Robiginitalea biformata HTCC2501: one gene and its partner. Each later gene encodes a partner of the first gene's protein in a complex. Links are inferred from orthologs where the notes say so. Each region holds a gene or a part of one and is shown in the gene's direction. Other genes may lie near its edges.

Evidence for each region.
Region 2: the proteins of pheS (region 1) and pheT are in contact, whole or in part, in a crystal structure (PDB 6P24), measured with the Escherichia coli proteins. The link is inferred for Robiginitalea biformata HTCC2501 from one-to-one orthologs.

Annotation. Positions count from the first base shown.
Region 1 is NC_013222.1:938,084-945,090, reverse strand. What follows is about bases 4,211-7,007. They hold pheS (phenylalanine--tRNA ligase subunit alpha), read left to right. Parts: upstream 4,211-4,997; coding sequence 4,998-6,017; downstream 6,018-7,007. Other genes in these bases: RB2501_RS04165 (CYTH domain-containing protein), read right to left, coding at 6,542-7,007; RB2501_RS04170 (YciI family protein), read right to left, coding at 6,018-6,554; RB2501_RS04180 (SulP family inorganic anion transporter), read left to right, coding at 4,211-4,880. In the rest of the region: RB2501_RS04200 (SH3 domain-containing protein), read left to right, coding at 1-223; RB2501_RS04195 (hypothetical protein), read left to right, coding at 283-591; RB2501_RS04190 (SulP family inorganic anion transporter), read left to right, coding at 665-2,248; RB2501_RS04185 (carbonic anhydrase family protein), read left to right, coding at 2,268-2,897; more of RB2501_RS04180, read left to right, coding at 3,015-4,210.
Region 2 is NC_013222.1:2,722,087-2,729,311, forward strand. Bases 2,175-5,189 are described here. They hold pheT (phenylalanine--tRNA ligase subunit beta), read left to right. Parts: upstream 2,175-2,476; coding sequence 2,477-4,903; downstream 4,904-5,189. Other genes in these bases: leuB (3-isopropylmalate dehydrogenase), read left to right, coding at 2,175-2,347; RB2501_RS12090 (fasciclin domain-containing protein), read right to left, coding at 4,950-5,189. In the rest of the region: RB2501_RS12075 (2-isopropylmalate synthase), read left to right, coding at 57-1,229; more of leuB, read left to right, coding at 1,229-2,174; more of RB2501_RS12090, read right to left, coding at 5,190-5,489; RB2501_RS12095 (hypothetical protein), read left to right, coding at 5,691-6,431; RB2501_RS12100 (ABC-F family ATP-binding cassette domain-containing protein), read right to left, coding at 6,444-7,225.

The DNA of each region.
Region 1 (7,007 bases):
CCAGCACCGGGCTTACCTGCAGGACCAGCCGGCCATAATCTTTGCCGGGGAAGTTGCGGTCCGGACCGAGCCCAACCGGGGGTCGGAGACCGCTTTTCAGCTGCACGAGGGGACCAAAGTTCAGGTGCGCGACTCCCTGGCAGACTGGCGAAAAATTGAACTGGAAGACGGGCAGACCGGCTGGATGCCCGCTGAAGCCCTCCGTTTGCTGAAAGACTTTTAAAATTTAGTTAACAGGACGGTTCCGTATACTTTCTTATTTTTGCGGCAACCAATACGCGTATGCCATCCAAGCCATTTCTTATAGCAATCCTGGGTTTCTGGGCGCTGTCCATTATCGGTTCGCCCCTGGCCTGGCTATATCAATCCGAGGAGACCATCGCGATTACCATGAATACTGCCGAGGAAGAGTCTGGAAAAACCGTTAAGGTAGATCCCCTCGAAGAAAAACTGATCATTCACAACCTCATGCCCTATTCCGAAAATTGGGCATATTCCATTCCCCGTCCGGGGTTTAGTTCCACCTGTGACGAATCCGATTTTATCGGGGAAATCCTCCTGCCACCCCCCGAAGTACAGCTGTACGCCTGATTACGCCAATTAATAACAGCTTACTAATCTCCGCGCCCCGGTAACCGGGTCTGCGGAATCAATTCGTTCTTCCATGTTTAAACATATCAAGCAGGATCTTCCTGCAAGTATCGTCGTCTTTTTTGTGGCTATCCCGCTATGTCTCGGGATTGCCCTGGCCAGCGGGGCCCCCCTGTTCTCCGGACTGATTGCCGGGATCATCGGGGGGATCGTCGTTGGCGCGCTCAGCGGCTCCCACATTGGGGTCAGCGGCCCGGCAGCCGGGCTTGCCGCCATCGTCCTCACGGCCATCGGGGCCCTGGGGGGGTGGGAAAACTTCCTGGTAGCCGTCGTCCTGGGTGGCGCCATCCAGATTCTCTTCGGCGTTTTGCGCGCCGGGATCATCGGCTATTATTTTCCTTCTTCCGTTATTAAAGGAATGCTCACCGGTATCGGGATTATCATCGTCCTAAAACAGATTCCGCACTTCTTCGGATACGATTCAGATCCGGAAGGGGATTTTGCCTTCTTCCAGGTAGACGGGGAAAACACCTTCTCCGAGGTGTTCAACGCCCTGAACAATATCTCCCCGGGAGCGACCATCATCGCACTTATCGGCCTGGGCATCCTGATCCTCTGGGAGAAAGTACTCTCCAAGAAGGCCAAAATATTCCAATTGATACAGGGGCCCCTGGTGGCCGTGGTTGTCGGAATCCTTTTTTATGTTTTCACCCAGGGCAACGAGCTCCTCGCTATCGCCCCCGAACACCTGGTGAGCGTTCCCGTTCCCGAGGATGCTGCATCTTTTGTCTCCCAGTTCAGCTTCCCGAATTTTGCGGTCATCGGCCGGCCCGAAATCTGGGTTACCGCCTTTACCATTGCCCTGGTGGCCAGCCTGGAGACCCTCCTCTGCGTGGAAGCCACGGATAAACTCGACCCCGAGAAACGCGTAACCCCCACCAACCGCGAGTTGCTGGCACAGGGAACCGGGAATATGCTTTCCGGCCTCGTTGGCGGCTTGCCCATCACCCAGGTAATCGTCAGGAGTTCGGCCAATATCCAGTCCGGCGGGAAGACCAAACTGGCCGCCATCATGCACGGTTTTTTCCTGCTGATCTCGGTGATCCTGATTCCGACATTGCTCAACATGATCCCGCTGTCCGTACTGGCAGCCATCCTTTTCCTGGTGGGTTATAAACTGGCCAAACCTTCGCTTTTCAAGGAGATGTACATCAAGGGCTGGAAACAATTCGTCCCGTTTGTGGTTACCGTGGTGGGGATTATCTTCACCGACCTGCTGATCGGGATCGGACTCGGACTGGGAGTCGGCATCGTCGTGATCCTGATCAAGAGCTACCAGAATTCCCACTTCCTGCATATCCAGGAGAAAGACAACGGGAAGCACCGGGTAAAAATGACCCTGGCCGAGGAAGTTACGTTTATCAACAAGGGCGCTATCCTCAAGGAACTGGACAGTCTGCCGGAAAACACCTATCTTGAACTGGATGTGCGTAAAACCCGTTACCTGGACAACGACATCATCGAAATCCTGGACGATTTCGCGCTGAAAGCGAAAAACCGGAACATCGACATCCTGCTGATTTCCGAGCGGGGCGAAGCTCACAATCCGCCGAGCTACCTGGAATTTTTCAACCTCCGCCCCAAGAAAACTGCATAAGAACCTAAACAATTATCACATGAAAGCACATACTAAAGAAACCCAGGCAACCATGACGCCTGATAAGGCATTGCAATTCCTCAAGGAGGGCAACCAGCGGTTTCAACAAAACCTGAAAGCCAACCGCAACCTGCTCGAACAGGTCAACGATACGGCAGAAGGCCAGTTCCCGTTTGCCACCATCCTGAGTTGCATCGATTCCCGGGTATCCGCCGAGCTCGTATTCGACCAGGGCCTGGGGGATATCTTCAGCATTCGTATCGCCGGCAATTTTATCAACCAGGACATTCTGGGAAGTATGGAATTTGCCTGCAAACTGGCAGGAACCAAATTGCTGGTGGTTCTCGGCCACACGAGTTGCGGGGCCGTAAAAGGGGCCTGCGACCACGCGCGCCTCGGTCACCTGACCACGCTGATCAACAAGATCGAACCGGCAGTCACTGCGGTAAAAGAACCCCAGGACGAATCCCTGCGGAACTCCAAGAACCTGGAATTCGTGGACGCCGTATCCGAGGTCAACGTCAAAATGGCCATCGACCAGATCCGGGAGCAGAGCAAGATCCTCAGCGAAATGGAGAGCGACGGCGAGATTGCCATTGTCGGCGCCATGTACGACATCAGCAACGGGGCTGTGACGTTTTACGAGTAATCCCGGGCCTGATTCCCCGGGGACAGGAACCCCCAACGAAAAAAGCCGGCACGCACTTGCGTGCCGGCTTTTTCAGTTTTTTGTTTGTATCTTCTGGTGCCACAAGCAACCGCAACCATGAAGCAACTTTTTGCCCATTTCAGGGGAGACCTGTTCGGGGGAATCACCGCCGGGATCGTCGCCCTTCCCCTGGCCCTGGCCTTTGGGGTCAGCTCCGGGCTCGGGCCGAGTGCCGGCCTCTACGGGGCTATTTTCATCAGCTTTTTCGCAGCCCTTTTCGGGGGGACCCCCACGCAGATATCCGGGCCCACCGCTCCAATGACCGCGGTGAGCATGGTGATCATCGCCAGTATCATCGCCGTCAACGACGGGAGCGTGGAACAGGCCATGCCCGCCATCCTCACGGTATTCCTGCTCGCCGGGCTGATGCAGATCGGCCTCGGCCTGGTAGGGCTGGGCAAATATATCCGGTATATCCCCTACCCGGTTGTTTCGGGCTTTATGACGGCTATCGGAGTAATTATCATCGTCACCCAGATCCTCCCTGCCCTGGGGTATTACCCCAAGGAGGACGAAGAATTTGTAAGCCGATTCAAGCCCCAGGCAGAAGAGCTTATCCTCGAAAATATCCTGAAAGAAGAAGCGGGGGAAGGTATCCTCGTACTCGAGAATTTCGAAGAAACCATCAACCGGGCCGATGAAATCACCGAAGCAGCCATCCGGAAGGAATCCGCCACCCTCGCGGCCAAAGAGGCCAGCGGGGTAATCGGCGCCCTGCGGGTCATGGATCGGGCACTGAACAACATCAACTGGCTGGAAGTAGCCCTGGCCCTGGCGACCATCTTTATCATCTACGGGTTCAAACGGATTACCACCGCCGTCCCCAGTACCCTGGTGTCCCTCCTGGTGGTCTCGGGTGCTGCCGTGGGCCTGGGCCTGGACTACCGGCCCATCGAACAAATCCCCGAAGGCTTCCCCATCCCGAATCTGGAAATCCTCACGGAATTCCGGCTCGGCACCATTACCCCCTATGTTTTTACTGCGCTGACGCTCGCCTTGCTGGGGGCCATCGACTCCCTCTTGACCTCAGTGGTGGCCGACAACATGACCAAGACCAAACACAAACCCAACAAGGAACTGGTGGGCCAGGGGATTGGCAACAGCATCGCGGCCGTATTCGGCGGCCTCCCTGGGGCCGGCGCCACCATCCGGACCGTTGTGAACATCAATTCCGGGGGTAAAACGCGCCTCTCCGGGATGATTGCCGGCATCCTTTTGCTGGTGGTCCTGCTGGCCCTCGGGCCTATTGCCTCCCAGATCCCGGCAGCCGTCCTGGCGGGGATTCTGATTACCGTAGGGATTGCCGTGATGGACTACAAGGGCCTCCGCGCCATCCCCAGCCTGCCCAAGGATATTACCCTGGGGCCCGTCAAGCTGAGTTCCGAGGTAATTGTCATGCTGGTGGTACTCGTGTTGTCCACCTTCTGGAACCTCGTCTACGCGGTGGGTATCGGCCTGGTGATCGCCTCCCTGATGTTCATGAAAAAAATCGGCGACCTGACGGCCCAGCGGTCGGACGTGAAATCCCTCAACGATGAAAAGGCCTGGCCGGACGAGGGCAACTTCCCCGCAAAACTCCGGGAAGAGGTGTTTATCAAGCATATCAAGGGGCCGTTGTTCTTCGGGACCACCAGCGATTTCCAGAGCCTGGCCGACCAGATACCCCCCACAGCCCAGGCGGTGATCCTCCGCCTCGGGAGGATGCAATACATGGACCAGTCCGGCCTCTACGCCATGGAAGACGTGCTGCAGGAATTGCAGAGAAAGCAGGTCATCCCCCTGTTCGTGGACATCCAGGATCAGCCGCGGTATATGATGTCGCGAATCGACATCATCCCGGACCTCGTGCCGGAGGAGCATATTTTTGAATCCTTCAGGGCCTGTGTGGCCTGGGTGCGGGAGAATATCCCGGATACCGTTTGATCGGGTATCCGCCCGGGGCGTTTTGAAGGGTGAAATGCCTTTCCGGTTGCCGGAATTGTTTACCTTTGTCCCTGCTTTAAAACCCTGGACGCTTGCCGCGTCCGTGCATCGAGCAGCATGATCGACCAACTGAAAGAACATCTGGAAACAGTACGGGAATTCCAGGCGGACACCCCGGAAGCCATCGAAGCGTTTCGCATCAAATACCTCGGCAAAAAGGGGTTGCTAACCGCTTTTTTTGCGGAACTGAAAAACGTGCCTGCGTCCGAAAAGCGGGAATTCGGCCAAACCGTAAACCAGCTGAAAAATGCAGCTGCGGAAAAGGTGGACGCCCTGCGGGAGGCCCTGGAAGCCGGGAAGCAAGCCGAAACGCGCTACGGCGACCTCACCCGCCCCGGGAAGCCCCTGGAAGTGGGCTCCAGGCACCCGATTTCACAGGTGAAATACCGGATTATCGATATCTTTTCCCAGATTGGGTTTACCGTGTCGGAAGGCCCGGAAATCGAAGACGACTGGCACAACTTCACCGCCCTGAACCTGCCGGAATACCACCCGGCCCGGGATATGCAGGACACCTTTTTTATCCAGACCGACCCGGACATCCTACTGCGGACACACACCTCGTCGGTTCAGGTGCGCTACATGGAAAACAACAAACCGCCCATTCGGACCATTTCGCCCGGCCGGGTTTACCGAAACGAGGCCATTTCTGCGCGTTCGCATTGCTTTTTTCACCAGGTTGAAGGCCTGTATATCGACAAGGGGGTTTCCTTTGCAGACCTGAAGCAGACCCTCCGCTATTTTACCACCGCCCTCTTCGGCAAATCCAAAATCCGCCTGCGTCCCTCCTATTTCCCGTTTACCGAACCCAGTGCGGAAGTAGATGTGTACTGGGGGCTTGAAACCGAGACGGACTACCGGATGACCAAAGGCACCGGATGGCTGGAAATCATGGGCTGCGGGATGGTAGACCCGAACGTACTGGAGAACTGCGGCATCGATTCCAAGACGTATTCCGGGTTTGCGTTCGGCATGGGTATCGACCGCATTGCGCTCCTGCTCCACCAGATCCCGGATATCCGCCTGCTCAGCGAAAACGATGTCCGCTTCCTGCGCCAGTTCCGGAGCCTGCGCTGATCAGCGAAGGGGGAATCCTTTAGCCGCCCACCAGGGGTGGATTTCAATTTCGAGCCGGCCGGCGCGGACAGCCGGATCCAATCGGGCCAGGGAATCCGCCATTTCCAGGGTTGGCACGTTGTAGATGGTCACGCCCCGGATGTCCCCGTCATCCCCGAATGGCCCGGAAATATCCGCGTATCCCAATTCGTACATACGCCCCAGATGGGCCAGGTGCAACTGCTGCAGGCTGTCTGCCTCCTCCTGGCTCTGCGAACGGGAACCGCCCCGTTTCAGGAAGGCCATGAAATACTGCTGCATCAGTACGGTATCCCCGGTTTTCTCATCGACGTAATCAAATACCTGGTACCCTTCGGAAACCAGGTTTTCCCGCAGTTCCCCGAAGCTTTTTTCCCTACTCGTCCCCGCAGCGGGTTCCCCGGACGGCGATTCCGGTAATCCGGGCGAATCCGCAGGCGTGTTGCGGGATTGTTCGCCGCAGGCGCTCAGTGCTATGGCCAGTATGAAGATGCCGGCTCCGTATATCAATCGTTCCATGTGCTATAGGGTTTGATGCTTAATTGCGAATTGTAATAAGCCGGATTGCCGGTTACCTCCTTCCCAAGCCATTCGGGCCTGGAAAAATCTTCATCGGCACGTGCGAGTTCCACCTCTGCCAGGACCAGGCCGGCGTTTGCATCCCGGAATTCATCCACTTCAAACACGTGGCGCCCGGAGGGCACCTCGTACCGGGTTTTGCGGATCGGGGTATCCGTGCACAGTGCCAGCAGCGATTCGGCATCCCCGGGAGGAATCTCGTATTCCCATTCCTGGCGGGTAGTCCCCGCCTGCGTGGTCAGGCCCTTGATGGTAATCCAGGCCTTTTCGCCGGAGCGCCTCACCCGGATGGTCCGCTCAGGATCCGTGCTTAAGAACCCCTGTACCATTTCCCTGCGTGAGGTGGCGTGGTCCCTGTACGCCCCGGATACCACCAGGAATTTTCGTTCAATC
Region 2 (7,225 bases), 1.8 Mb from region 1 along the record:
ATTCCAACCCACTCCCGTTATCTTCGTTAATTGGTGATTAAAAGTATGTAAATATAATGAGCAAAGATAAGGTACAGATTTTTGACACAACCCTCAGGGACGGCGAACAGGTCCCGGGTTGCAAACTGGATACGGAGCAGAAGCTGATAATCGCCGAACGCCTCGATGCGCTGGGGGTGGATGTGATCGAAGCGGGCTTCCCGATTTCAAGCCCCGGGGATTTTAAATCTGTTTCGGAAATCTCCCGCCTGGTTAAAAACGCGACGGTCTGCGGCCTGACGCGTGCGGTTAAAAAAGATATCGAGGTTGCTGCCGAGGCCATCAAGGACGCCAAAAAGCCTCGGATACACACGGGTATCGGTACGTCGGAATCCCATATCAAATACAAATTCAATTCCACCCAGGACGAGGTGTTGCGACGGGCAGTGGAAGCCGTCAAATACGCCAAGACTTTTGTGGAGGACGTGGAGTTCTACGCCGAGGATGCCGGGCGTACCGAGAATGAGTTCCTGGCACGGATCTGCGAGGCGGTCATCCAGGCCGGGGCCACAGTCCTGAACATCCCGGATACCACCGGTTATTGCCTTCCCGAAGAATACGGGGCCAAGATGAAGTACCTGCGGGAAAATGTGCGCGACATCGACAAGGCGATCCTCTCATGTCACTGCCACAACGACCTGGGGCTCGCCACCGCCAATTCCATTGCCGGGGTGATCAACGGCGCCCGACAGATAGAATGTACCATCAACGGGATCGGCGAACGGGCCGGGAATACCTCCCTGGAAGAAGTGGTGATGATCCTCCGCCAACATCCCCACCTGAACCTGGATACAGGGATCAACAGCAAACTCCTGTACGATACCAGTCAGATGGTTTCCCGGAAAATGGGCATGCCGGTGCAGCCCAACAAGGCCATCGTGGGCTCCAATGCCTTTGCCCACAGTTCCGGAATCCACCAGGACGGGGTCATCAAAAAACGGGAAACCTATGAAATTATCGACCCGGTGGACGTGGGGGTGACCGAATCTTCCATCGTGCTGACAGCGCGTAGTGGCCGGGCGGCCCTGGCTTACCGGGCCAAGAAAGTCGGGTATGAACTGACCAAGTTGCAGCTCGATAAAGTATACGACCAATTCCTGGTCTTTGCGGACCGCAAAAAAGAAATCGAAGATGCCGATATCCACAGCATTGTGGAGGCGTCCGGTGTTAATATAGAAAGTATCGCTTGATGAAATTGAAAATCGCATTGCTCCCGGGAGACGGGATCGGACCCGAGGTGGCCGCCCAGGCCGTTGCCTGCCTGCAGGCTGTTGAAGAGGCCTTCGGGCACCAATTTGAATTTACCAAGGCGCCAGTCGGCGCCATTGCCATCGACCAGACCGGGAACCCCCTTCCGGACGACACCCTGGAATTGTGTAAGCAATCCGACGCCGTCCTGTTCGGGGCCATCGGCGACCCGAAATACGACAACGATCCGGAATCCAAGGTGCGCCCCGAGCAGGGCCTCCTGCGACTGCGCAAGGAATTGGGGCTGTTCAGCAATATCCGCCCGGTAAAGGTCTTCCCTACCCTGATTGACAAATCGCCTCTCCGGAAGGAACGCATTGAAAACACGGATTTCGTTATTTACCGGGAACTGACAGGGGGCATTTATTTCGGGGAAAAATTCCTGAGCGAAGACGGGAACACCGCTTCCGACCTCTGCATCTACAGCGAAGAGGAGATCAGCCGGATTGCGCACCTGGCTTTCAAGGCCGCAAAAGGCCGCCGAAAGAAACTCACCCTGGTGGACAAGGCCAACGTACTGGAATCCTCCCGCCTGTGGCGCCGGGTGGTTACGCGCATCGGGGAGAGTTACCCGGACGTGGAACTCCACTATCTCTTTGTGGATAACGCGGCCATGCAAATGATCTTGAACCCCAGCCAGTTCGATGTGATCCTCACGGAAAACATGTTTGGGGATATCCTGTCGGACGAAGGAAGCGTGATCGGCGGGTCCATCGGCCTGTTGCCCTCTGCGTCCGTAGGGGAATCCAGCGCCATGTTTGAGCCCATCCACGGCTCCTATCCCCAGGCTACCGGCAAGAACATCGCCAACCCGATTGCCTCGATCCTGTCGGCAGCCATGCTGCTCGACCATTTTGGCCTGGACGAAGAGGCTGCCGCCGTGGTGCGCTCGGTGAATAAAGCCCTGAAAAAGGGAATGGTCACCCCGGACCTCGACCCAAAAAGCAAACACGGTACGGACGATGTGGGCCAGTTTATTGCCGGACACATCAGCGATTCGGACGATTTCAAGGGGTTGAACCAGGAGAATATCGGCCTGGGAAAATCCACGATTATCTGATACCGCCTGCATTGCAAAGCAATCCCCCCGGCCCTTAACGCCCGGGGGTTTTTATTTTAATCCGGGCTGATGGCGGAAAGTGGAATAAATAGGGACATTGTTTTATCTTTGTTCGCTTAAAACAGCGGAATGAAAATCTCCTATAAATGGTTGCGCCAGTTCATCGAAATGGACTGGCCGGCGGAAAAAACCGCAGAGTTGCTTACAGACCTCGGGCTCGAAGTGGAAGGAATCACGCCGTTTGAATCCGTCCCCGGGGGCCTCAAAGGTATTGTGGTGGGAGAGGTGAAAAGCTGTGAAAAACACCCGAATGCCGACAAGTTGTCGCTATGCCAGGTGGATATCGGTACCGATAAACCGGTTCAGATTGTCTGCGGGGCGCACAATGTGGCCAAAGGCCAGAAAGTTCCGGTGGCCACTATCGGAACGACGCTCTACACGGCAGACGGGGAGCCGTGGAAAATCAAAAAAGGGAAAATCCGCGGAGAGGCGAGCCACGGCATGATTTGCGCCGAAGACGAGATAGGCCTGGGAGACAGCCACGACGGCATCCTGGTGCTCGATACGGATGCCGCCCCGGGTACCCCCTGTGCAGAACTCTTCCGACTGGAGGAAGACGAAGTCTTTGAAATCGGGCTGACCCCCAACCGCGCAGACGCCATGAGCCATTACGGCGTGGCGCGCGACCTGCGGGCCGGCTTGAAACAACAGAAAATATCGAAGGAACTCATTACCCCCTCGGTGAGCAATTTCCACGTGGACAACCGCTCGGGGCGGATTGAGGTGCAGGTGGAAAAACCGGAACTCGCGCCCCGGTACTGCGGCGTCACCATCAGCAATTTGATCGTTCAGGAATCACCGGACTGGTTGCGCAACCGGCTCCGCGCCATCGGCCTGAGCCCGATCAATAATGTAGTGGATGCCACAAACTACGTCCTGCACGAACTCGGGCAACCCTTGCACGCCTTTGACGCGGACCGCATCCACGGCAAGAAAATCCTGGTAAAGACCGTTAAGGCCGGTACCAAATTCATGACGCTGGACGGGGAAGAGCGCATCCTCCACGAGGAAGACCTGATGATCTGCGACGCGGAAAAACCCATGTGTATCGCCGGCGTTTTCGGGGGCATCAACACGGGAGTCACCATGGATACCCGGAATATTTTTCTGGAGAGCGCCTATTTTGACCCGGTTTCAATTCGGAAGACCGCCAAGCGACACGGGCTTAACACGGATGCTTCCTTTCGCTTCGAACGGGGCATTGACATCAACAATGTGGAGTACGCCCTGCTGCGGGCCGCTATCCTGATCCGGGACATTGCGGGGGGCGAGATCAGCTCGGACGCCGTGGACCTTTATCCGAAAAAGATGCCGGACCACAATGTGTTCCTCACCTACGAAAAAATTTACCGGTTGGTCGGCACGGAAATTCCCCGGGATACCGTTATTTCAATCCTGGCTTCCCTGGATATCCAGGTAAAGAGCGTCACAGAATCCGGGTTGGGCCTGGTGATCCCGTTTTACCGGGTGGATGTTCGCCGGGAAGTGGACGTAATTGAGGAAATCCTACGGGTGTACGGATACAACAACATCCCGGATAAGTCCCAGTTTACCGCTTCCATCGAGCCCCCTGCCGGCGTGGCGCCCCATAAACTACAGGATCGCATCAGCGGCCGGCTGGCTGCTCTGGGGTTTGACGAAATTCTAGGCAACAGCCTCTGCAATCCTGCCCACAATGCGCTTTTGGGCGGTGATCCGGAAGGGGAAGTCGCCTTGATGAACCCGCTCAGCCAGGAGCTGTCCGCATTGCGCAGAGACCTTCTTTTCTCGGGATTGGGTGCTATCTCGCACAATCTGAACCGGCGCCAGCAGGACTTGCGCCTGTACGAATTTGGCCAAATTTATTCCCGGGAAGGGACCCAATGGGAAGAACGGGAAAGGCTGGCCCTGCTCCTGACGGGAAATCAGCATCCCGACCATTGGGAAAACACTGCAAAGCCTCAGGGGTTCTTTGACCTGAAAGCGGTAGTGGCTCATGTTCTGGATAGTCTGGGAGCCGGGCCCCGGGAGGAAATGCCGGTAACGGACCAACGATTTTCGGAAGCCCTCGAGATTTCTATGGGAAAACGCGCCGTCGTCCGGCTGGGATCCGTACACCCGGATATCCTCCGGGCCTTTGATATCCGCCAGGAAGTACTCTATGCGGATATCGACTGGCCGCTGCTGCTCCAGAGGGTTCAGGGCGCGGAAATTTCGTATACCGAAATCCCCAGGCACCCGGAAGTTCGCAGGGACCTGGCCCTGTTGCTGGACGAATCGGTATCCTTTCGGCAACTGCACGACCTGGCACTGAAAACCAATAGAAAAATTCTGCGCGATGTCCGGCTCTTTGACGTTTATACAGGTGATAAGCTGCCGGCTGGGAAAAAATCCTATGCCCTGAGCTTTTTCCTCCAGGACCCGAAAAAGACGCTGGCAGACAAGCAGATCGATTCGGTTATGGGCTCATTGCAGAAAGCGTTTGAAAAAGAATTGGGCGCAGAACTCCGCGGGTAATCCATCCGATTTTGGAATCCGGGCCAGTTGGCGCACGGACCGACTTTTATAAAGGCGCGGGGAGCACTACCCGGTCGATCTCGTGAAAAACCAGGCGTTCGCTGCCTAAGTCCGCACAGGTAATCCGGGCTCGATTCCCCGAACAATCGGTAAGATAGATATCGGAACCCTCCAGGGTGGCAATCAGGTCCTCACCCTGCAGCGTGGTAAATCGCGTAGTGCCTTTTCCGCGGCTCAGGGCCCGTAAAATTTTCGAAGCGGACAATTCCCCGGCTACGATGTGATAGCCCACCAGGGACTTCAGGACTTTTTTATTCTCCGGTTTCAGCCAGTCGCGCACCCGGTCCGGATCGAGCCTGTGAAAAGCTTCGTCCGAAGGTGCAAAAATGGTAAACGCGCCGTTCTCGAGGATTTCCATCAAGTCGGTGGCTGCCACGGCCGTCAAAAGGGTGGGATACTGGTCCGGGGAGAGTCCGAGCCGGGTGATGGGTACTTGTTGCCCCATACCGCTGTGCCGCTGTGCGCACATATCGGGTACCTGGAAAAAAAGGGCTGCCAGCAGCAGCATTCCATAACGGGTAAGCATCCTTATAGTCGATTTCGGGGGCGGGAATACACCGATTCTACCGGGATTCCCGCCCTGAATATACGCAATTCGCCCCCTCAGGCCAATTTGCGGGAATCCGGAAAATGATTTTAACATATCTTTAACAGTTTTAACAACGATACTGTATTTGACTCCCAAAGCCCCAATGCGTATTTTTGGGTAATTGCTAAAAGAAAATTCATGTTAAAGAGGACCAATGTCGAATCCCGGTTGCAGGCGATCCGGGAAAGGGAGTGGCAGGATTCACAGCTTTCCGGCCTGCTCCAAGCCCTGCAAATCCAACAATCCGGGAGAGCCGTGCCAACAGATTTGCCCATCGCGGAAAGCGGGGACAACGATAGGGATGGGCGCCCGGGAAATCCGCCAAATACCTTTGATTTTGACCTGCTGGAAACGCGTAGGATCTACCGGCTGGATCAGATCCGGGCTGTTTGCATCGATTACCGGCTGCGCTTCCTGGACCTGAAGTACTTTAAACCTGAACTCCCGGAAAGTGCCCGTCAGGCCATTGCCGACCTGGAAAACGCACACGATACGCGGCTGGAGGGATTGAAAATCATCGCCCCTTCCCGCCTATTTAAACTCCAAGACCGGGACGACCCGTTGCTGTTTGTTCCCCTGGGGAACGATTACTTTTACCTGGTCCACAAATGGGGGAACGATCTCCACCCCCTGCGCCGTCTCCTGGTGTGGCCTTTCCGGAATATCGCCAACCTGACCCTGGTGGTGTTGCTGGTGAGCTACCTGGTCTCCCTGTTGGTGCCCGGCGGTTTGTTTTCCAAAAACGACAGCGCTGCGGAATTCTGGATCATCTTTTTCTTTATGTTCAAATCCCTGGCAGCCGTGGTGATTTTCTACGGTTTTGCCCTCGGGAAGAACTTCAACCCGGCTATTTGGAACAGTAAGTATTTCAATGCCTGAAACCCCGGCCCGTCAGGCTGGGACACCGTATAATTTCTGCCGTTGCTCCCGGATGGCCGGGTCAGACATGTAGTCGTCAAATGTCAGGTAGCGGTCGATGGTATGTGTCGGGGTGAGTTCCACAATACGGTTGGCCACTGTCTGGGCAAACTGGTGGTCGTGGGTCGTGAAAATCACCGTGCCCTTGAATTGTTTCAGGGAATTGTTGAAGGCCGTAATACTTTCAAGGTCCAGGTGGTTGGTGGGCTCGTCGAGCAGCAGCACATTGGCGCGCTGCATCATCATCCGGCTCAGCATGCAGCGAACCTTCTCCCCTCCCGAAAGGACCGTGCATTTCTTGAGTGCCTCTTCCCCGCTGAAGAGCATTTTACCCAGAAAACCGCGAAGGTATACCTCCTCTTTTTCTTCCTGGGTCTTCGCCCACTGCCGCAGCCAGTCTACCAGGTTCATGTCCTTGTCAAAGTAGGCGCTGTTGTCCGCCGGCAAATACGAGGTTGTAGTGGTTACCCCCCAGGAATGGGTTCCGGCATCCGGTTTCCGGTTACCGGTTATGATTTCATAAAAGGCCGTGGTTGCGCGGGAATCCTTTGAGATTAGGGCCACCTTGTCGCCCTTGGCCAGGTTGAGCTCCCCCTTGCGGAAAAGCCAGTCCCCTTCCTCGCTCCGGGCTGCAAGGCCTTCCACGTGGAGAATCTGGTCCCCGGCTTCGCGCTCCCGTTCAAAAATAATGGCCGGGTACCTGCGGCTGGACGGACGGATATCCTCCACGCGCAATTTCTCGAGCATTTTCTTCC